Regions from separate parts of the Bradyrhizobium sp. SBR1B genome, predicted to be linked through region 4. Evidence: predicted binding sites of a transcription regulator. Region 4 holds the regulator's gene; each other region holds the start of a gene.
The links. Region 4 encodes LexA, which represses DNA repair genes until DNA is damaged. Its sites were predicted from a motif close to TGTTCNNNNTGTGTTCNG; they were not measured.
Positions count from the first base shown of each region.

Region 1: GGD61_RS19860 (YifB family Mg chelatase-like AAA ATPase) is a predicted target of LexA. The motif match lies at 2,135-2,152, and genes of this name have one in related genera.
Region 2: GGD61_RS30580 (DUF3072 domain-containing protein) is a predicted target of LexA. The motif match lies at 3,713-3,730, and genes of this name have one in related genera.
Region 3: recA (recombinase RecA) is a predicted target of LexA. The motif match lies at 2,437-2,454, and genes of this name have one in related genera.

Region 1 is NZ_JACIHC010000007.1:124,666-130,062, reverse strand. It holds gene GGD61_RS19865 (hypothetical protein) at 1-440, opposite strand, end outside; gene GGD61_RS19860 (YifB family Mg chelatase-like AAA ATPase) at 537-2,075, opposite strand; gene GGD61_RS19855 (PilZ domain-containing protein) at 2,304-2,549, shown strand; gene GGD61_RS19850 (tetratricopeptide repeat protein) at 2,729-3,502, shown strand; gene GGD61_RS19845 (AAA family ATPase) at 3,524-4,813, opposite strand; gene GGD61_RS19840 (CpaD family pilus assembly protein) at 4,810-5,397, opposite strand, start outside.
Region 2 is NZ_JACIHC010000016.1:91,066-96,462, reverse strand. It holds gene GGD61_RS30615 (HAMP domain-containing protein) at 1-533, shown strand, start outside; gene GGD61_RS30610 (HWE histidine kinase domain-containing protein) at 547-2,031, shown strand; gene GGD61_RS30605 (hypothetical protein) at 2,129-2,350, opposite strand; gene GGD61_RS30600 (hypothetical protein) at 2,493-2,750, shown strand; gene GGD61_RS30595 (hypothetical protein) at 2,845-3,093, shown strand; gene GGD61_RS30590 (hypothetical protein) at 3,205-3,411, opposite strand; gene GGD61_RS30585 (hypothetical protein) at 3,430-3,651, opposite strand; gene GGD61_RS30580 (DUF3072 domain-containing protein) at 3,767-3,961, shown strand; gene GGD61_RS30575 (DUF6496 domain-containing protein) at 4,042-4,329, shown strand; gene GGD61_RS30570 (hypothetical protein) at 4,342-4,704, opposite strand; gene GGD61_RS30565 (Do family serine endopeptidase) at 4,976-5,397, opposite strand, start outside.
Region 3 is NZ_JACIHC010000001.1:541,056-546,452, reverse strand. It holds gene GGD61_RS02805 (DUF6894 family protein) at 1-100, opposite strand, end outside; gene GGD61_RS02800 (hypothetical protein) at 254-451, opposite strand; gene GGD61_RS02795 (DUF2798 domain-containing protein) at 811-1,068, shown strand; gene GGD61_RS02790 (hypothetical protein) at 1,724-1,891, opposite strand; gene GGD61_RS02785 (hypothetical protein) at 2,047-2,247, opposite strand; gene recA (recombinase RecA) at 2,547-3,635, shown strand; gene GGD61_RS02775 (hypothetical protein) at 3,743-4,729, shown strand; gene GGD61_RS02770 (hypothetical protein) at 4,739-5,397, shown strand, end outside.
Region 4 is NZ_JACIHC010000004.1:17,238-22,634, reverse strand. It holds gene GGD61_RS11830 (alpha-hydroxy acid oxidase) at 1-493, shown strand, start outside; gene GGD61_RS11825 (HAD family phosphatase) at 502-1,131, shown strand; gene GGD61_RS11820 (hypothetical protein) at 1,301-1,507, shown strand; gene glp (gephyrin-like molybdotransferase Glp) at 1,736-2,947, shown strand; gene lexA (transcriptional repressor LexA) at 3,123-3,824, shown strand; gene GGD61_RS11805 (hypothetical protein) at 4,357-4,791, shown strand; gene GGD61_RS11800 (GAF domain-containing protein) at 5,010-5,397, shown strand, end outside.

The DNA of each region.
Region 1 (5,397 bases), on a different contig from region 4:
TGGCCACCATGGGCGCCGACGATCAGCGCCGCGGCCTCGCGCTGCGAGAACGACTTCGAGCGCACATAGATGCGGTAATCCGCCGGCCCTTCGGTGGAGAGATAGATCACCTGGCCGCCATCGACGGGCTGAGCGGCAATCGAGACCAGGCGCGTCGAGGGATTGGCCTGACAGGAATCCGGCTCGGAACCGAGACCGTCGTCGACCACGGCGAAGTCCGCAGTATCGGCATCGTCGGTGATCTGAACCCGCACTGTGGCCCGGGCGGGATCTTCGGTGAAGGCGACATGGACGGCGGCCGTCCAGAACAGGGAGGTGAGCTCGACCGAGGTTTCGCCGAGGGCGATGCAGGGATGCGAGACCGAACCGATCTCCGCGCGGGCGAACACCGCAGCCGCCAACAAGGGAACAACCGAGGCCAGGAACTTGAAACGCAACATGACACTCTACCCGTCCGGGCCCGGGGAACTCATTGGGCCTTATGGTTTGCAGAGCGTAAAGGAAACTCGTTACCGCCGGGTTGATGCGCGGAATGATCAAGCCATCTGCCGCACATCCTCCGCGAGTGCGCGGTAGGACAAGGCTTCGGCGAGATGCAGCCGGCCGATCTTGTCGGCGCGATCGAGGTCGGCCAGCGTGCGCGCCACCCGCAGCACGCGGTGATAGCCGCGCGCCGACAGCCGCATGGTCTCGGCGGCGTCGCGCAGCAGCTTCTGGCCCTGCGCGTCCGGCTTTGCGATCTCCTCCAGCACGGAGGCAGGAGCCTCGGCATTGGTCCGAACCTTGGGCAGGCCGGCATCGGCATAACGCGCGAGCTGAATGTCGCGCGCCGCGGCCACGCGGGCGGCGACCTCCGCGGAGCCTTCCGCCGGCGGTGGCAGGATCAGATCCGCCGCGGTCACGGCCGGCACTTCGATGCGCAGGTCGATGCGGTCCATCAGCGGGCCGGAGATGCGCGCCTGATAGTCGCCGGTGCAGCGGTCGACGCGGCCGCGCTTGCAGGCATAGCCCGGCTCGAACGCGTTGCCGCAGCGGCACGGATTCATCGCCGCGACCAGCATGAAGCGGGCAGGATAGGTGACGCGGTGATTGGCGCGCGACACCGCGACTTCGCCGTTCTCCAGCGGCTGCCGCAGTGAATCCAGCACGCGCGGATCGAACTCCGGCAATTCGTCGAGGAACAGCACGCCCTGATGCGCCAGCGAGATCTCGCCGGGTTTTGCACGCATGCCGCCGCCGGTGAGCGCGGCCATGCTGGCGGAATGATGCGGCGAGCGGAACGGCCGCCGCGCGGTCAGCGCGCCGCCCTCGATCTCGCCGGCGACGGAGGCGATCATCGAGACCTCGAGCAGTTCGCTCGGTGACAGCGGCGGCAGGATCGAGGGCAGGCGCGCCGCCAGCATCGACTTGCCGGCGCCGGGCGCGCCGATCATGAGCAGATGATGCCCGCCGGCGGCGGCGATCTCCAGCGCGCGCTTGGCACTTTCCTGACCCTTGATGTCGCGCAGGTCGAGCGTCGAGGCCGCGGGCTCATGCACCTTCGGTGACGGCCGCGACAGCACCTGCGTGCCCTTGAAGTGGTTGGCGATCTGGATCAGCGAGCTTGCTGCGATGATCTGGATGTCCGGGCTCGCCCACGCCGCTTCAGAACCGCACGAGACCGGGCAGATCAGCCCTTCCTCGCGCATATTGGCGCCGAACGCGGCGGGAAGAACGCCGGCCACGGGCGCGATCGAGCCGTCGAGGCCGAGCTCGCCGAGCACGGTGAAGCCGGTCAGCGCATCCGGCGGGATCGCGCCGATCGCCGCCATCAGGCCGAGTGCGATCGGCAGGTCGTAATGACTGCCTTCCTTCGGCAGGTCGGCCGGCGCCAGATTGACGATGATCCGCCGCGCCGGCAGCGCCAGGCCGGAGGCGATCAGCGCCGAGCGCACCCGCTCGCGCGCCTCCGACACCGCCTTGTCCGGCAGGCCGACGATCGCGAAGGCCGGCAAGCCCGGCGCGACCTGCACCTGCACGTCGACCGCACGGGCCTCGATCCCCTCAAAGGCGACGGTGGAAACCCGCTGAACCATGCTCAAACCAGCCTGCCCCTCTCGCACAATTAGGGGTAGCAGAGGCGGGCCGCTTCCGCAAGAACAATACGGGAACGATCCCGAACGGGCAGCAAGCCCTAACCAAACGTAAACACCACGCCGACACTAAGCCTCGAATGCCAGCTTCTGTCCTCAGCACATTCCAACGAATGTCCGCTACTCCTAAGGCTGCGGGATGGGCCGTGGTCTAACGGGTGAACAATTCAAATGCTTGCAAATCGCCGGAGAAGCGAACGTCGGGTATGCAGCCGGCTCGCCAAGATCCATTTTGGCGCGGGCTCGCTGCCGCGGGACTGCACGATCACCGATATTTCGGATGGCGGCGTGAAAGTGGTGGCGGAATTCCTGGAAGTGCCGCCGCAATTCACCATCATCTTCGCACCCGATTATTCCCGCCAGTGCCGCCTGCGCTGGCGCATCGGCTGCGAATTCGGTGCCGAGTTCACCGACTAAAGCGCGACGCGATGAGGATGAATCGCATCGCGCTTTAGGTTGTTGTTCAAGCAAGGTCTTTTCGGAAAACCGCTGCGCACTTTTCCGGATCATGCTTTGAGATCTCCCAAGCCGCGTCCTTAACGAGAATTTAGCGTTAATCGGTAAGCATCTCTGATCAGTTGCCGAGTGATCAGAGTATGTCCAAGCGTTCGTCCCTCGCCTCTCCCCCGGCGAGATTGCTGCTTCCCGCACTTCTGGTGCTCGCCTTGGGTGGCTGCCAGACCGCCGGCATCGAGGATGTGACCGGCGCGCTCGGTGTCAGATCGGAAACGGCCGTCAAGGCCGATGCCAAGCCGGAAATGGATGCGTTGCGCGAGCGCTATCGCGCCAAGCCCAGTGATCCCAACATTGCGCTCGCCTACGGCAAGGCGCTGCGCGAGTCCGGCCAGCGCGCGCAGGCGGTTGCGGTCATGGAGCAGGCGGTGCTCGCCCATCCCAGCAACAAGGCGCTGCTCGCCGGCTATGGCCGCGCGCTCGCCGACAGCGGCAATTTCCAGCAGGCCTTCGACGTCCTCAGCCGCGCGCATACGCCCGAGGATCCGGACTGGCGCATCCTGTCGGCGCAGGGTGCGGCGCTCGATCAGCTTGGCCGCAACGAGGAGGCGCAGCAATATTATGCCGCGGCGTTGAAGATCGTGCCGGACGAGCCGACCGTGCTGTCCAATCTCGGCCTGTCCTATATGCTGCAAAACAATTTGCCGAAGGCCGAACAGGTGCTCGGCCGCGCTTATCAGCGCAATCAGAACGATGCGCGGGTCCGCGCCAACCTCGCGCTCGTGCTGGGATTGCAGGGCCGCGAGGCCGAGGCCGAAATCCTCATGAAGGCCGATTTGCCGCCGGACCAGGCCGCGGCCAAGGTCGCGGCGCTGCGGCAGCTGCTGGCGAAGAAGCAGCAGCGGGCGGACAAGTAATCCGCCCCTTTTGGTGTACGCTTACGACGCCTTGCGATGCGGCGCCGAGTTGCGGCTTGACTTGCCCTTCAGCTTCTTCAGCAGCGGTCCGAGCAGCGAGCGCTTCGGCTTCTTCACCTCGCCGCGCCCGGCGAGGCGGTTCGCCATGTTCTGGAACAGCTCGGTGGTGCGGTGGCTCTTGGAGACCTCCGCGATCATCTGGCCGTTATTGGCTGCGGTGGAGAACAGTTTCGAATCGAACGGGATCACCGCGATCGGCTGGCTTTCCATGGTCTTGGCGAACGCCTTGACCTCGATCTCTGCGCGCTTGTGCATGCCGACCTGGTTGAGGCAGTACAGCGGTGGCCGGTCGTTCGGCCGCGCCGCCTTCAGCACGCTCAGCATATTCTTGGTGTTGCGCAAATTGGCGAGATCGGGCTCGGCCACGATGACGATGTCGTCGGCGTTCACCAGTGCGCGCCGCGTCCAGCCGGACCATTGGTGGGGAACGTCGAGCACGATGCAGGGCGTGGTCATGCGCAGCGTGTCGAACACGGCGTCGAAAGCTTCGGCGCCGAAATCATAGACGCGGTCGAGGGTGGCAGGCGCCGCGAGCAGGCTGAGGCGCTCGGTGCATTTGGAGAGCAGGCGCTCCATCAGCGCCGTGTCCGGCCGGTCCTGCGACAGCACCGCGTTGGCGATGCCCTGCACGGGGTCCTGGTTGTAGTCGAGGCCCGCGGTGCCGAAGGCGAGGTCGAGGTCAATCACGACGGAATCGAGCGCGAGGTCACGCGCGATGGTCCAGGCCACATTGTGCGCGACCGTGGAGGCGCCGACGCCGCCCTTGGCGCCGACCACCGCGATGACGCGGCCGGTGATGATGGCCTCGGAGGCCGAGAACAGGCTGCAGATCGAGCGGACGACGTCGAGGGTTTCGACCGGTCCCACCACGTAATCGTTGACGCCGCGGCGCACCAGCTCGCGATAGGGCGCGGTGTCGTTGGGATTGCCGATCACGACCACGCGGGTGCCGGGGTCGCAGACGCCGGCGAGGTCGTCCAGTCCCTCGAGAATGTCGCGCGTACCGTCGGATTCGATCACGATCACGTTCGGCGTCGGCATCGATTCATAGACTTCGATCGCCGCGGCAAGGCCACCGTCCTTGGCGGTGAGGTGCGCCTTGGCGAGCCGGCGGTCCTGCCCTGCCGCGGTCACCGCGGCGAGCGTCTTATCGGTCTCGCAAAAAGCCTGCACCGAGATGCGGGGAACCGGCGCAATGTGTTCCTCGGGGTGCTGCGGATCGTCCGCTTCTTCGTCGTGAATGCCCGTCATTTGCCTGTGTCGCTGAGCTTGGCCTTGTCGGCCTCGGAATTGGGAGTCGAGATCGCAGTGCCCTTGCGATAGCGATCAAAGGCGATGTCGCGCCGCGCGGTATAGGCCGGCGTCTCGGATCGCGGCTGCTCCAGGTCGGCCGGATTGTCGATCATCGCGGCGAGATTACGCTGGCTGGCGCAGCCCAGATTGAAGTAGGGCCGATTCTCGTTGTAGCCGGGATCGAGGATGTTAGGACCGAGGTCTTCCGGCCACAGCCCGCAAGGGCCGGCGACCGCGGCGATCTTCGAATAGCTCAGACGGATGGTGGGCAGCAGCCCGGGATCCTCAGGGCGATAGGGGTGCTGGACGATGGCACGCGACGGCACGCCACCGGATGCGAGCACGGAACGGATTTCCCGATAGGTCGCAGCCGCCGCGCGCGAATTCGCGCTGTCGACGGGAACGTCGACGACGACGGAGCCGGTGCCTTCTCGCACCCAGTCCCGGGCGATGCCCGCGACGTCCGAATGCTGCGCGGCCGACAGGCCACCCCTCGCCTTGCCGACGAAGATCACGATTGACTTCTTGCCTTCCTGCACCGC
Region 2 (5,397 bases), on a different contig from region 4:
CGGAACTCCACACCATGGCGCGCAGCATCGTGGTCAAGGGCGTCGAATCGCCCGAGCGTCTGCTCGACGAGACCGCGCTGTTCCTGCACCGCGTGATCACGGAGCTTCCGGTCGAGAAGCAGCGCATGCTGGAGAAGCTGAACAGTTCCGACGAGGATTTGATCGGCAAGACCGCGCTTCTCGTCGACGACGACGCCCGCAACATCTTCGCGCTGTCGAGCGTGCTGGAACGGCGCGGCATGAAGGTGCTGACTGCCACGACCGGCAGTGAAGCCGTCACCCTGGTCGAATCCAATCCGGAGATCGCCATCGTTCTGATGGACATCATGATGCCGCAGATGGATGGCTACCAGACCATCGGCGTCATTCGCGAAAACCCGGCCTTCGCCCGCCTTCCGATCATCGCGCTGACCGCCAAGGCGATGAAGGGTGACCGGGAAAAATGCCTCGAAGCCGGCGCGTCCGATTACCTCGCCAAACCCGTCAACACCGATCAATTGCTGCTTGCGATCCGCATGTGGCTGCACCGCTGAGTTGGGCCCGCGAATGGACCACGAAAAGGTCAACATCCTGCTTGTCGACGACCAGCCGGCCAAGCTGCTCGCCTATGAGGTGATCCTGAAGGAACTCGGCGAGAACCTCGTGATCGCTTCGTCCGGACGCGAGGCGCTGGAGGTGCTGCTCAAGACCGAGATCGCGGTGATCCTGGTCGACGTCTGCATGCCCGAGCTCGACGGCTTCGAGCTCGCCGCGATGATCCGCGAGCATCCGCGCTTCCAGAAGACCGCGATGATCTTCATCTCCGCCATCCAGGTCAGCGACATCGACCGGTTGCGCGGCTACGAGATGGGCGCGGTCGACTACGTGCCGGTCCCGGTCGTGCCGGAGGTGCTGCGCGCCAAGATCAAGGTGTTTGCCGAGCTGTACCGCAAGACCCGCGAGCTGGAACGGCTGAACCAGGAGCTCGAGGACCGCGTCCGCGCGCGCACCGCGGAACTGGAGAACTCCACCGCGAAGCTGCGCGAAAGCGAGCAGCGGCGCAGCATGGCGATCGCCGCCGGCAAGATGGGCTCCTGGGATTGGGACTGGATCAGCGGCGACTGGATGTGGGACGAGGGGCAATATCGCATCTTTGGCGTCGGCCCGGAGAGCTTCGAGGTCAATCCGGCCAACGTTCAGGCGCTGTTGCATCCCGACGACGTCGATCAGTTGCGCAAGGCGATCGCCGAGTTCAAGGGCACGCGGGCCTATGAGACCGAGTTTCGCATTGTGCGGCCCGACGGTGAGGTGCGCTGGTGCGTCGGCACGGCGGCCGCGACGGTCGACGACAGCGGTCGTGTCGTGCGCGTGAGCGGTGTCACCGTGGACATCACCGAACGCAAGCGAGCCGAGGAACGGCAGAATCTGCTGGCGCGGGAAGTCGATCATCGCGCCAAGAATGCGCTGGCGCTGGCGCAGTCCATCGTGCGTCTCACCCGTGCCGACGAGGTCAAGGCCTATGTCAACGCCGTCGAGGGACGCATCAACGCGCTGGCGCGCGTGCACACCATCCTGTCGCTGTCGAGCTGGCAGGGCGCGGAGCTCTCCAAGCTGATCGACGAGGAGCTTGCGCCCTATTCGCTCGGCGGCCAGATCGTATTGGCGGGTCCGGAGGTCCAGTTGGTGCCGGCGACGGCCCAGACGCTGGCGCTCGCGTTGCACGAGCTCTTCACCAACTCGGCCAAGTATGGCGCACTCTCGACCAGGTCGGGACGGCTCATGATCGGCTGGCAAGTCGAGGACCAGCTGCTGACGCTGAGGTGGGAAGAGTCCGGCGGTCCGCTCGTCATGACCCCGAAATCTCGCGGCTTCGGCACGCGGAGCCTGCTTGCGAGCGTCGAGTCCCAGCTCGGTGGACAGGCGCAATTCGATTGGCGAGCCGAAGGACTGTTGTGCCGCCTCGAGGTGCCGCTGACACGCAAGACGGCGACGACCGCACCCGGAAAATTCGACGCCCCCGGCTCCGCCGAATTGCAACGCGCCTCGGGCTGAAGCGCGATGCGATCAGGATGAATCGTCATCGCGCTTTAGGTCGTTATTCGAGCATGATCTTTTCGGAAAACCGCTGCGCACTTTTCCGGATCATGCTTTAGCCCGACGCCGCCATCCTGGTTTGCCGCGCCGGCTGCGCTTCCTCGGCAAGGCGGCCTTCGAGCCAGGCTTCCGTCTGAGCGAGATCGCGTAGCGCCCTCGCGTAGCGGCGGGCCGCACTTCGCTCCGCGCCGCGCGGCAGTTTGCGGGCCTTGCGCAGCATGTCCGCAGCCGCGTTGCGATAGGCCAGCGAGCGGTAAAGAAAGACTACCTTACCCATATCGAATGTTCCCGTTTTGCCGACGCTTATCCTCGCAGGCCCGGCATGAACGTCGGATGAAGCCGGTGATGACAATTCCTTCATGCGTTTGGAACCGGTGAATATCGTCCGCGTTTGCATGTCAGTTCGGGATGCAGTTCCCATGCGCGCAAAAAAGTCGTCGGACCTGATCTCTCCCACCGGCCTCATCAAGCTGATGACGCATGCGATGATGGGCGCAGCCCTCGGCCTCGCCTTCAGTCTCGCGCTGATCCTGTCCAATCCCGCCGTCGCCAGGCTGCTCGATCACGGCGGAAGCCAGGCCGTAATCGTCTTCGCCCTCACATTGGTGACGACGTTCGCGATCGGCGCGACACTCACCGGCGTCGTGTTCATCCTCGCTGAGGACAAGCAATCTTGAAGCGCGCGTGCGAGCGACAGATGCGTTTGTCGGGAACTCCTTCGGCAAATGGCGGTTGGCTGCCTGCGTCAATTTAACTCAGGGAGTTCCCCGCATGACAACGGCCAAGCTCGTTCTCACCGCAATGTTGGCCACCGGCCTCGCCGCCGCGCCGCTCGCCGCACAGGCCAAGTCGCACAAGGCGAAACACGGATCATCGATGTCGTCCTCGCAGACCACGGGCGCCAACACCAAGGCCTCGAAGGGCGCGGATCCTTCCGGCCAAGGCGGCTCCGGTCCCGGCTCGGACCAGGGCGGCACCATGACGAACCAGAGCAGCAAGGGCATGAGCAATACCAAGTGAGCTCAGGCCGACACGACATCAAAAGCCCCGCCGCGACGCGGGGCTTTTTCTATTTTCTTGATGCCGATCAGCAATCGAGCCGCCACACCGTCGAGCGCCCGCGTCAGCACATTACGGGCGACGCGTTTCAGAGTTGAGCGCGCGGCTCGCAGCATTCGTCTTCACGAGTTGTTCGAGCTGCGCCCGCTTGCGTCCGATCAGAAGTTGGGCCGCAGCATCGTCGAGACCCGCACGCTGCAATTGCCGGATGGCAGAGCCCAATTCGAGAATCTCGGCGCGCAACCTCAAGATCCGGTAAGTGTCCGGGTCTTCCTCCATGGCGCCCCCCCAAAAGGTTCAGCGCCGCGTGCTCGCGCGCTCGGGACTAACGACTGTCTTCACGAGACGAAGGCGCACCCGGTCGCGAACGTCAGGCAGGACATCGCCGCCGCCGGCAGCCTTCCATTCGCCGATCAGCAAATTGACCTTCCGGCGCAAATCCATCTGCGCCAAGGCCTGCTGGACGCAATCGCGGTCGCCGTTGATGAGATCGCGCACGGAGGCCTCGACGCCGGCCATCTCAACCCTCAAGGCGCTGATTTGACGTCGAATTTCATTAATTCTGTTGTCCATGGCTTGTTAGAACAAAATAAGAACATATAGTCAAGTCACGATTTCAGAGCGGAGAAGCGACATGCAGGTTCAAGGCAAATACGACGCCAGGGTTTTCCTTGCCGAGCAGATGACGCGGACGCAGGGGCTCAGGCTGAAACGGCTGAGTGAAGAAGCGTATCAGCCCGCGCAATATGCGCGCGATCTGTCCTTCAGCGAGGCCGCACGTCGCATCCAGGTGCTGGAAGCCGAGATCGAGCTGGCGAATTCCTTCTAGGCTGCGCCTGGAACGCTGTCCGCGTCCTTCGGGAACCATGCCCGTGTCGAATGGTTCTCCCCGGCCAAGGGAGAACATGCATGGCACGCAAGGCAAAGAAGCGCCGCTACTCGCGCAGCTCCGGCAGCGATGTCGAGAGCGAGATGCGCCGCTACAAGAAGGGCACGGCAAAGAGCGGTCGCAAAGGCCGTGGCGGACGCGTGAAGAGTCGCAAGCAGGCGATCGCGATCGGACTGTCGAAGGCACGCAAGAAGGGCAAGAAGGTCCCGAAGAAGGCTGCCAAGAAGACCTCCAGGAAAACGTCCAAGAAGAGGACGACGAAGAAGACAAGCAGGAAATCGTCGAAGCGCAAATCCAGCAAGCGCTGACGCTGACCCGCGTCAGATCATGCTGCCCGGCATGAAGCAGCGGATCGAAACCCCGAACGCGGTCTTCACCGGCCACACCATGGTGCGGCCGGCCCGGTTCGGCTCGGTGATGACGGCTTCGTCCGGCACCTCGATCCACTCACCGTCGAGACGCACGCGATAATGCCCGTTATGCGACTCCCAGTCGGGATCGGCGACGGCAAAGCCATCCGCATCCGAGCAGCACGGACCAAGGTGGCTGCGCAAACTGTCGAACCATGGCTTCAGGGGTGAATCCGCGTAGCGGCCGTCGTCCCGCCCGAGAGCGTCTCCGCCCCACAGCACGAATGGCGCCACGAGCAGCGCCCTCCTCAGCGAGAGCTTCAATCGATCCATGTCGGCACCGATCAAATGCGAACCAGCGGCCAGTTCCAGAAGCCGGCGGCAAGTTCGAAGTTCCACGCTTGCGTCCCGGTGGCATCGTTGCCGCCGGCGACCTGCACAGTTCGGAACTTTGATGAGCGAACACGGCTTTTTCGGACGAACCGCGTCATCGTCGCTGCCGTTAACGAGAATGTTATCGATCACATCCCGGCGAGCCTGAAGGCGAACGGAAAAGGCGGCCACGAGGGCCGCCTTTCTTGATCTATGCCGATCGAGGTTCGCCTCAGGCGAGTGGGACCGCGACGAAGCGGGTCGCCTGCGCGCCTTTGACCTGCAACAGCACGCTGCGCTTGCCGGACGATTTGGCCTGCGCCAGCTCGGAGCGGACGTCGCCGACATTGGCGACGGCCTTGCCGCCGACATTGAGGATGACGTCGCCGGTCTGGATGCCGCGCTGCGCCGCCGGCCCTTGCGGATCGACTTCGGTGACGACAACGCCCTTCTGGCCAGCGCCCTGGACGTCACCGGCCGGAGCCAAAGCAAGACCGAGGCGCGGCGTGCCGGGGCCCGGCTGGTCCTTGCCAACATCGGCCTTGGCCTGCCTTTCGTTCGGCAGTTCGCCGAGCGCGAGCGTCACCGTCTTGCTGTCGCCTTTGTGGAAGACGTCGAGCTTCACTGAGCTGCCAGGCGCAAGGGTCGCGATCG
Region 3 (5,397 bases), on a different contig from region 4:
TCATCTCTTTCCAGGCCGAATCGCGATCGGCGAATTCCGTCGCCTGGTCCGCGCAGCCCGAATAACGGCCATTCCGGATTCGAAAGAAATACAATGGCATGGCTGGCACCGATCGCGCGCGTGATGGCCTTGCCCCCAGGGCCATGAGCGCGCGCAGTCCAATCCCAAACCACCGTCAGATCAATTCCGGGCGGCTACGGATGATGTTCCGCCGCCAGCCGCGGCGGCACAAGGCGCCATCCGACGCCGACCTTCATCCGGCCGGTTCAGTCGGCCCGGCCGATCGCTTCAGCTCCCGATCGATGCGCAGCTGCACGCGCCGGATCGCCAACAGATCGATTTTCGTCTCGGTCTTGCCGGTCTTGACCTGCTCGCCGATGCGGAACTGCCATTGCCAGATTCCGGGAATCGCCGTCTTGGCGACAGTGAACTCGATGCCCCTGTGATTCATGGTGACCTCCCCACGATTCACTCTCCATGTCTGCAAACATGTTGGGCGTCCCAATATTCCGGAGACAAGCAAATTCTGTCGGTAAGCCCCGGATAGTTCGGGGATATCTCGAAAGCGCGCGTGCGCCGAAACAAGCGGAGCCGGCTTTCGAAAGACGCCGGGCCGTGAGACAGTAAGGCTGTCGCATACCCGTGGTTCTCCGACCATGAACAAAGTTCCTGGGCTGCACCCGGCTGCGCCGGTACGCCGATCGGACGGGCCGCGGGGGGCCCCGCCGGGGGGGGTACCGTTTTCCCTGCAAGCGGCGGCATATGCCTTGCTTGGTCTGAACGACGGCAAGAAACAACATGGGCCCGGTCATGCTCGGCATTCCCCGCCGCTACAGTCATTTCGTCTTCGGAATCATCCAGTCCGGACTGACCTCGCTGATCGCGGCGGGGATCGCCAGCTTGCCCGCCGGCAGCGCGATGAGCTTCGTCGGGCACTGGATGGTGTCGTGGCTGATCGCATGGGCCGCGATGCTGCCGATCGTTCTGCTGGCTGCGCCCGCGATCCGCACTTTCTCCCTGCTCCTGACCCAGGAGGACAGAGATCCGCGAACCGCCCGGCACGGATGAAAAAGCCCCGCCTGGGGAGAGCCAGACGGGGCAAAAAGTTATTGGAGGCTGAGGTGCTGGGCTGCAACACCATAGCCACATCATTCTAGCCGGCTGCGCTTACGGCAGCCTGACAGGCGGCGGATTTCCGGGCCGAGCGTCGAGGCCGCAGACTGGCCCCGCACCGGTCCCAATTTCGACATCCGTTCGCACAACTGCGGACACACCGGTCGGCAAGATTCCACATCGTTCGGCGCAGCCATGGGGGAACGTGGCACGCCGACCACGGGGTGGCATCATGGATAACGTAGAGCGGTCATTCGCCGCCGCGACAGCGGCTGGCTTCGTGGTGCTGGTGATCGGCCTCGTGCTGCTGGCGCTGCTTTAAAACAGGCGCGCGAGCGGCAGCCTTTCCCCGGATGACGGGTTACGGGACGTGCCGCATTCTCAAAAACTGGAAAACAACCCCATGCACAGTAGGCGGCATGGAAATTCTGTTGTTCTTTCAGCGACTTATGAGTAGTGTTTAGATGCCGTCATTGCGCGCGATGCGCCCCGTGGAGCCGCTCAAATCGACTCGAGCTGCGCTGCCGACACCTTGCGACTGCTTCCCGCCGCCGCCAGCAGCATCGCCGGCGCGCCCTTGTCAGCTTCGGACGCCGGCCCCGCGCCGTGTTTAGTGGATCTTGATTTCGTTCAGGGGAAGGTGGAGCTCGGCGGCGCGCTCTTGGCGGTCCTTCTTGCGGAACTCGTTTTCCGCGCGCTCGAACTTCATCAGTTCCTCCTGCGCCGCCTCCAGCAGGGGATTGCGCCTGATCGTGTCGCGGTTCGTGTTGTCCGTCATGACTGAGATCCCCAAAGTTGCGGTCCCATCCTGGAGAAGGCCCAAGACCGCGAAAAGGTTCGGTGCCGCAGGATTACGGAATTCTGACGGCGGCCGGGCCATGCGTCTTTGATGCGCGTCAGCTTCGGCCGGGGAATGACGTCGCGGCAGCCCTGTTATTTCGGCGGTTGCAGCCCGGGGGATATGACCCAATCGTGCAGATGATTGGCGACGTCGGCCTGCCGGGCCTTCTTGAGCAGGGCGTTCCGCTCGGGCCCGGGCGGAAGCCTGGAGGCCTGCTCCTCGACCTGCTTCACCCAGGCGGAGAGTCGATCTTGAAGCGTCAGTTGCTGCTTGAAACGTCGCCGCTTGAGCATGGCGCGCTCCTTTCCGTGCGAGGAAGGCGGGAGCGCAATCGGGCGTTCTCATCACCGATAGTGGCCACGGTTCGTGCGGTGATGGCCCATTGAGGACCATTAACGGGACCGGCGTCTGTCCAGTTGTGTGCACAACGCGAATGAGGAGGGGGACTGGGGGATGCTCACGGACAACCCCCAAATCCGCAAAAGAACATATTGCGAACCTAGAACAAATGGGGTACGCTACTTTTATCGACGAGCCGCCTCGCCAATCGTTTGTCCCTCACGCGAATCCTCGCCATAAGGAGCACGACCCAATGTCCGCCACTGCCCTGCGTATCGTCGAAGGATCTTCCATGGACAAGAGTAAAGCTCTGGCCGCCGCGCTCTCTCAGATCGAGCGCCAGTTCGGCAAGGGCTCGGTGATGAAGCTCGGCAAGAACGACCGGTCGATGGACATCGAGGCGGTGTCGTCAGGCTCGCTCGGGCTTGATATCGCGCTCGGCATCGGCGGTCTGCCCAAGGGACGCATCGTCGAGATCTACGGGCCGGAATCGTCGGGCAAGACCACGCTGGCGCTGCACACGGTGGCGGAAGCGCAGAAGAAGGGCGGCATCTGCGCCTTCATCGACGCCGAGCATGCGCTCGATCCGGTCTATGCCCGCAAGCTCGGCGTCAACATCGACGAGCTTCTGATCTCGCAGCCCGACACCGGCGAGCAGGCGCTGGAAATCTGCGACACGCTGGTGCGCTCGGGTGCGGTGGACGTGCTGGTGGTTGATTCGGTCGCCGCGCTGGTGCCGAAGGCCGAGCTCGAAGGCGAGATGGGTGATGCGCTTCCGGGTCTGCAGGCGCGCCTGATGAGCCAGGCGCTGCGCAAGCTGACGGCGTCGATCAACAAGTCCAATACCATGGTGATCTTCATCAACCAGATCCGCATGAAGATCGGTGTGATGTACGGCTCGCCCGAGACCACCACCGGCGGCAACGCGCTGAAGTTCTATGCCTCCGTCCGGCTCGACATCCGCCGCATCGGCGCGATCAAGGAGCGCGACGAAGTGGTCGGCAACACCACGCGCGTCAAGGTGGTCAAGAACAAGCTGGCACCGCCCTTCAAGCAGGTCGAGTTCGACATCATGTACGGCGAGGGCGTCTCCAAGATGGGCGAGATCCTCGATCTCGGCGTCAAGGCCGGCATCGTCGAGAAATCCGGCGCCTGGTTCTCCTATGACAGCCAGCGTCTCGGCCAGGGTCGCGAGAACTCGAAAGCCTTCCTGAAGGCCAACCCCGACATCACCGCCAAGATCGAGACCTCGATCCGCCAGAACTCCGGTCTGATCTCCGAGCAGATTCTGGCCGGTACGCCCGAGAGCGACGCCGACGGCGAGGAGCCGGCAGACGAGTAAGACGAACCGCGAAAGCTTTTCGCGAGGAGCGGGCGCTGAAGACGTTGAGTTGCCGACGTCGTCAGCGCCTGTTTCGTTTTGCGTTGTCGTGATCGGGTGGTGGTGTGATGAAGCGTCTGATCCTGACCAGTGCGGCCGGCGCCGATCTCGCCAAATCGAAGCTGGCCGAGATCGTCGTTCTGTTCTTTTTTCGCTTCACGTGGGGGCCGTTGCCTTCGTCCGACTATTTCGCAGCCTATTTCGGGGCGCAGTCAGGGACGCTCAGGCCGGGCGATCATTGGTCGGATTGGGGTACAAAATGGCCCTCCAAGTTCAAGGAACTCAGGAAGCTACCCTTTGCCGATTTTTGCGAGCGCTATGACGAGATCGAACTTTGGTTCGATCCGAGCCCAGACGATCAACTGCAGCTGATCTGGCTGCTCGACTATCTTGCCTCATACCCTGAGCTGCTGAAAAAACTCAGGTTGCGTCTGCTTGCATCCGATCTCTTCGATCTGAGAGACCGAGTTTCCGATGCGTCCGCGTCGCATATTCCTATGGTGGATGTTCAGGCCCGTGAACTTAGCACTGCCAGAATGGCCTGGCAGGCCTATCGCACGCCGACGCCCGAGGCCTGCGCCAACCTACTTTGGAGCGATCTGAGCGCCTTGTTGATGTTGCGACCGGCATTGCAAGAGCTGTTGGCAGAGCTACCGTCATCCTCGACGGGTCTTGGTGCGACCGAGATGCGATTCCTGGAGCTGCTTTCCAGAGGCTTTGCAAACACGAACGCCCTGTTTCATCTGCGCTCGCAGCGGCGCACGTACGTGTTCAGCGAATTTGATTTGGGTTCGCTGTTGGAGGGGCTCGCGCTTGGCCCCAGGCCCGCCGTAGCCGGTTTGGGCGATGAACTGCGTACAATCGATCACGGCAATCTAAGGGCTCGGCATGAGGTCTATCTCCGCAGCCGATTGTCGTTGACCGAGTTCGGGAAGGCTGTCCTGGCCCATCAGGAGGATTTCAGCCGATACAATCCGATCGACCGCTGGTGGGGCGGCACGCATCTGACCAATGATAAGCTATGGCGCTACGGCGCAGTCCTGACGAAACCCTGAGGATCCCGCATGACGCGGCTCATCGTGACGACCGATTCGTCCGCCGCCGGCGCGATACAAGGCGCCGGCCTTGGCGATCTCGTCCTTGCGATCGAGCGCCGGCTTGTCTTGGGGCCGCTGCCGTCTGATGCGGAACACCGGGCATTCTTCTCCCCGCGAACGACCCAAGCGCTCGGCCTGCACTGGCTGGACCACACCCCGGCCTGGCGTCTGGAAGGGTCTGGGGTGAGGGGGCGCGGACTGGTCGACCTGTTGTCCGAATGCGACACGGCCGAACTGTGGATGGGATCAGAGCCAAATGCACAGTTAATTCTGCTTTGGTTGCTCGAACATTGCAGCACCGAGAAAGCGGCAGTTTCCAAGCTCTCGATACGTCACCTGGACTTTGCCGTGGGTGATGTCGCGCCGGAGCAACTTGTGAAGCTGAATCCGCCAATAGGAAAACTTGCGGAAGATCACCTTGAACTGGCCAGTCGCGCATGGTGCGCTTATTGCGGACCCATGCCGCAGGCCTGGTTCAACCTGCTTGAAGCGGACTTGAGTCCGCTTCCGCAGCTCGAGCATTGCGTTGTTGACCTGCTCGAAGAGCTTCCAAACGTGACCAGCGGCCTCGGGACCACGGAGACACGGATGCTGCAACTCATCGCGCCGGGCGAAGTGCAGCCCTT
Region 4 (5,397 bases):
GAAGATGATCAAGGACAAGTTCAGGATTCCGCTGATCCTGAAGGGCATCGCCACCGCCGAGGACGCCCTGATCGCGGTCGATCATGGCGTCGAATGGATCTACGTCTCCAACCATGGCGGCCGCCAGCTCGACCACGGCCGCGGCGCCATGCATGTGCTGCCCGAGATCGTCGAGGCCGTGAAGGGCCGCGCCAAGATCATGGTCGATGGCGGTGTCTGTCGCGGCACCGACATCGTCAAGGCGATCGCGGCGGGCGCGGACATGGTCGGGATCGGCCGGCTGCAATGCTGGGCGCTGGCGGCGGCTGGCGAGGCCGGCGTCGCGCGGATGCTGGAGCTGCTGGAGGACGAAGTGCTGCGCTGCCTCGGCCTTTTGGGCGCCACGTCATTTGCCGAGGTCGACAAATCCTGCCTGCATCCGGCGACCGCCACCAACGCGCCGAGCGTCTTCAGCGCATTCCCGCTATTCGACCACGATCCCTATCGATACTGAGTGAAAGGATGCAAGTGAACTCGCTTTCTCCCGGCAGCGCGGATGCGCTGCTGTTCGATCTCGGGCGCGTGGTGCTCGACATCGACTTCTCCAAGGCGATCGCCTGCTGGGCGGGACATGCCGGCTGCCAGCCCGAGGCCATCGTCGCGCGCTATGTGCGTGACGAGGCTTACCGGCTGCACGAGGTCGGCAGGATCAGCGACGAGGACTATTTCGCCTCGCTGCGTGCTTCGCTCGGCATCGGCATTTCGGACGCCCAGTTCCTGGAAGGCTGGAACGCGATCTTCGCCGGCGAGATGCCTGACATCGCCGAGCTGCTGCCGCGCGCGGCGAAGCAGATGCCGCTCTACGCCTTCTCCAACACCAACCGGCCGCATGTCGACTATTTCTCGAAGGAATACTGCGAACTGCTCGGCCATTTCCGCGCGCTATATCTGTCGTCCAGCATCGGCCTGCGCAAACCGGATGCGGAAGCCTTCGACCATGTCGTCGCCGCCATCGGCGTGCCCGCAAGACGTATCGTTTTCTTCGACGATCTCGCCGAGAATGTTGAAGGCGCGCGGTCGCGCGGGCTGACAGCGGTGCATGTGACGTCGCCGCGCGACGTCGGGAACGCCTTGAAGGCATTGGGCATCTGACGATCTCCGCGCAGCGGGAGACGCCAACGTCGCCCAAGTCTTCCGGAACCAATTTTGCCCAAAATGAGGAACCAGAGCGCTTTGTGCATTTTTGTACGGAGTTCCGGGAACGGAATGGCCCCTTACGGACTCTTGAGTCCGTTGGGACTTCTACACCGGACTTATGCACGTGCTGGGCAAAACCTATCTCACCAAGCAAGCCTCTCTCCTGCTTGAATTCGCAAGAACCACCTCGGATTCTGACCTTTCCGCCAAGCTGATCAGCAAGGCCGCCGACCTGAAATCCCAGGCCGATCCGCTGCCCGACAAGGATCAAGGGCCGAAGGCTCCCGACGTCGCGCTGGACGCCGGGCCGGACCGGCCGAGCGGGAGTTGAGCGATGCTGGCTGTGGCGCTCGTCATTCTCGTCCTCGCCATGGCCACCCTCCTGCCGATCGGTCTCGTTCTCTGGATCATGCCACGCCAAGCCTGAGCCTGCCTTCCATTCTGGGCCGGAAGCGGCAGGATAAATCCTGCCCGCTCCGCCATTTTGCCTCTGCCCCCGCGCTCGGCTAGAAGACTGTCGGAACATTTCATCCGAACGTGCCGAGCAGGAGTTTCGCCCGTGGCCTTGATGCCGGTTTCCGACGCCCTTGCTGCGGTGCTGGCGGGTGCAGAGCCGCTGCCCCCAGAGATGGTTTCACTCGACGAAGCCTACCATCGCGTGCTCGCGCAGGACGTCGCTGCGCGGCGCACCCAGCCGCCCCAGGCGATGTCGGCGATGGACGGCTATGCCGTGCGTGCAGCCGACGCGGCAACAATCGATTCCAGGCTGACCATGATCGGTGAGGTCGCAGCGGGCCGTCCGTTCACGGGAAAGGTCGGCGCCGGCGAAGCCGTGCGAATCTTCACCGGCGGCGTCGTTCCGGACGGCGCGGATGCGGTCGTGATCCAGGAGGACACGATCGCCGAAGGCAAGCACATAACGATCAAGGAAGCCGCGATCGTGGGTCGGCACATCCGCCCCGCCGGCGTCGATTTCCGCGAGGGCGACGTTCTCCTGCGCAAGGGAACCCGTCTGACGGAGCGCGATCTCGCCCTCGCCGCCGGAATGAACCACCCGCAGCTCGCCGTTTGCCGCCGTCCGAAGGTCGCGATTCTCGCCACCGGCGACGAACTGGTGATGCCGGGCTCAACGCCCGGGCACGGCCAGATCGTCTATTCCAACGGCTATGCCCTGCACGCGCTCGCCCGCAGCGAAGGCGCCGAGACCATCGACCTCGGTGTCGCCGCCGATACGCTGGAGGCCACCACCGCCGGCGTCCGCCGCGCGCGCGAAAGCGGCGCCGACATCCTGGTCACGACCGGAGGCGCATCGGTCGGCGACCACGATCTGGTCCAGCAGGCGCTCAAGGACGAAGGCATCGCGATGGCGTTCTGGAAGATCGCGATGCGGCCCGGCAAGCCGATGATGCACGGACGGTTAGGGGCAATGGGCGTCATCGGCCTGCCCGGCAATCCCGTGTCGTCCTACGTCTGCGCCTTCCTGTTCATGTTGCCGCTGATTCGCGCGCTGTCAGGCCGTTCGGTGATTCATCATCATCGCGAGCGCGTCGTGCTGGGCCGCGATCTCGGCGCCAACGACCAGCGCGAGGATTATCTGCGCGCGCGCCTGGAAATGCGCGACGACGGCACGCTCGTTGCCCTTCCCGTCAGCCATCAGGACTCCTCTCTGCTTGCGAATCTTGCTGCAGCACAGGTACTTCTCGTGCGCGCACCGTTTGCGCCGAAGGCCGAGGCCGACAGCCCCTGCGAGGTGCTGCGGCTCCCCGTCTGAACTGCGCCGCCACACGCATTCCGTGAGTTTCGTTCTGTTCACGGTAAATTAAGCAGTTGCGGAACACATATCGAACATATAGTGTCCGTTCATGATTTGTTTCGAGATGTAGCGGCTTATCGCTGAACTCATCGTCTCGGAATCGAACGACATCAACCGGGGGACTTTGTTCGAGATGTTAACGCGCAAACAATACGAGCTTCTGCGGTTCATCAGCGAGCGCTTGAAGGAAAGCGGCGTGCCGCCGTCCTTCGACGAGATGAAGGATGCGCTCGACCTACGCTCGAAGTCAGGTATCCACCGCCTGATCACCGCGCTCGAGGAGCGCGGCTTCATCCGCCGCCTGCCCAACCGCGCCCGGGCCATCGAAGTGATCAAGCTGCCGGAGCTCCAGGCTGCCGCCGGCAACCGACGCGGCTTCACGCCAAGCGTCATCGAGGGCAATCTCGGCAAGCTACGCGCGAGCTCCAGCCCGTCCGCGGACGAGGGCGAGCGACCCGTTGCGGTGCCCGTGATGGGCCGCATCGCGGCCGGTACTCCGATCGAGGCTTTGCAGACCCGCAGCCACACGATCAGCGTGCCGCCCGACATGCTCGGCTCCGGCGAGCATTACGCGCTCGAAGTGCGCGGTGATTCCATGGTCGAGGCCGGCATCCTCGACGGCGACATGGCGCTGATCCAGCGCAACGAGAGCGCCGATACCGGCGACATCGTGGTGGCACTGATCGACGACGAGGAAGCCACGCTCAAGCGCTTCCGCCGCCGCGGCGCCTCGATCGCGCTGGAGCCCGCCAATGCCGCTTATGAGGTGCGCATCCTGCCGCCGAACCGCGTGAAGATTCAGGGCAAGCTGATCGGGCTTTACCGCAAGTACTGATACCGGAAGTACTCGATACCGAAGTCTTTAGCGCCTCGCGCGCGCCTTCGATCGGCCTCGCCGATCAGAGATTGGAGCGGATAACGGTCCGCTCCGGCTGGATAGTCTTTCTGGTATCGCACAGATTGTCCGGCCCCTCCTCCTTGCGCGACATCCTCGGCAGGCCGCGCGACGCAACATCGCTTCGCGGCCTTTCGAGTTCGAGGGGGACGGCCCAAATGCGCAGCTCGTTTGAGTGCAACCGCAGCAACGCTGATCGCAACATCAGCATCGCAAGCCGTTGCTGCGCAAGCGCATCACTCCGCCGGTCGTTGACAGGCGCGGTTGTCGAGACGCGGCTGCCAAATGCACGGAAGCCGACTTTGTTCCTAACAAATTCGGAAAAGATGGAAAAGATAATGTGATCGGGGCTCGCGGATCCCAGCCGCAGATTTGCCTACAACCGAGCAGACCGTCACGTGCTTCCACTCTGGTAGGGGCCTGCGCCTCCGAAAGAGGTGCGGGTCGCTATCTCTGCATTGAGGAGCACCCGATGTGTGACTACAGCCTGCATGCCGTCGCGACGCGCCCCGCAGAAGTCGGCGAGACGATCGTTACGACAACATTCCGCGGCACCTCGACGCGCGGCTTCGCCTCCGAAGCCGATCTCTCCGTCGCGGTCTGCCTGCTGCCGGGGACGGAGCTCGCCTTCGCCGACGACGTCCGTTACGACAACCGCTGGATCTGGACGCGCACCGTCAACTCCCGCGTCGGCAAGTTCGGCAAGATCGATCCGCACATTCCCGATCGCCATCATGACGCGATCGAATTCCCGGACGGCAAATCCGTGCTGGTGACGCAACTGGTCGAAGGCCAGCGCGCAACCGTGCTGCAACTGCCGGTGACCCAGCCGATCGGCGAGCGCGAGCACAAGCCGCAGATCATCGCCGACAGTCGCCCGACGGTCACACGACTGCCGATCGGCTGACGCCCTCCGCCCGATAGGCCGAGGGCAAGGATTGAAATGCCGTCGCCGGCCGAGGCCGGCGAGCCCGGTGGGTTTTTGTTTCATGAAATTCGATCGGCGAGCGCCGCCGCCTCGCCTCGTCGCCGCACGAAGTTTGAGCCGTGCTGCCTGAATTTTGAACGTCCGCTCCGCAGCCAAATGACCGATGCTGTCGTGGTTTGAGGCGGCGGACACGCTCGATGAAAACCTTCATTCGCGTCGTTGAACTCTGGGTGCCTGACCGGACGCGCATGCGGCTGGAATTCGGCGGCGGCCTCTACGATGAAGGGCTGTCCGCGTTCAAGGCCGTCAGCGAAGAGCTGCACTTCGGATATGACGAGGGGCTTCCAGGCAAGGCCTGGGCCTGCGGCCATCCCGTCATCCTCACGAAATTCGCCAACTCCTATTTCAAGCGAACCGATCAGGCCGTCGCGGCCGGCCTCACCTGCGGCGTGGCGGTGCCGCTGTTTGCAGGCGAATTCCTGCAAGCCGTGATGGTGCTGTTCTGCGGCGACGACGAGGCGCATGTCGGCGCGATCGAGCTCTGGCACAACGATCCTGATCTCTCCCACGAGATGGGCCTCGTCG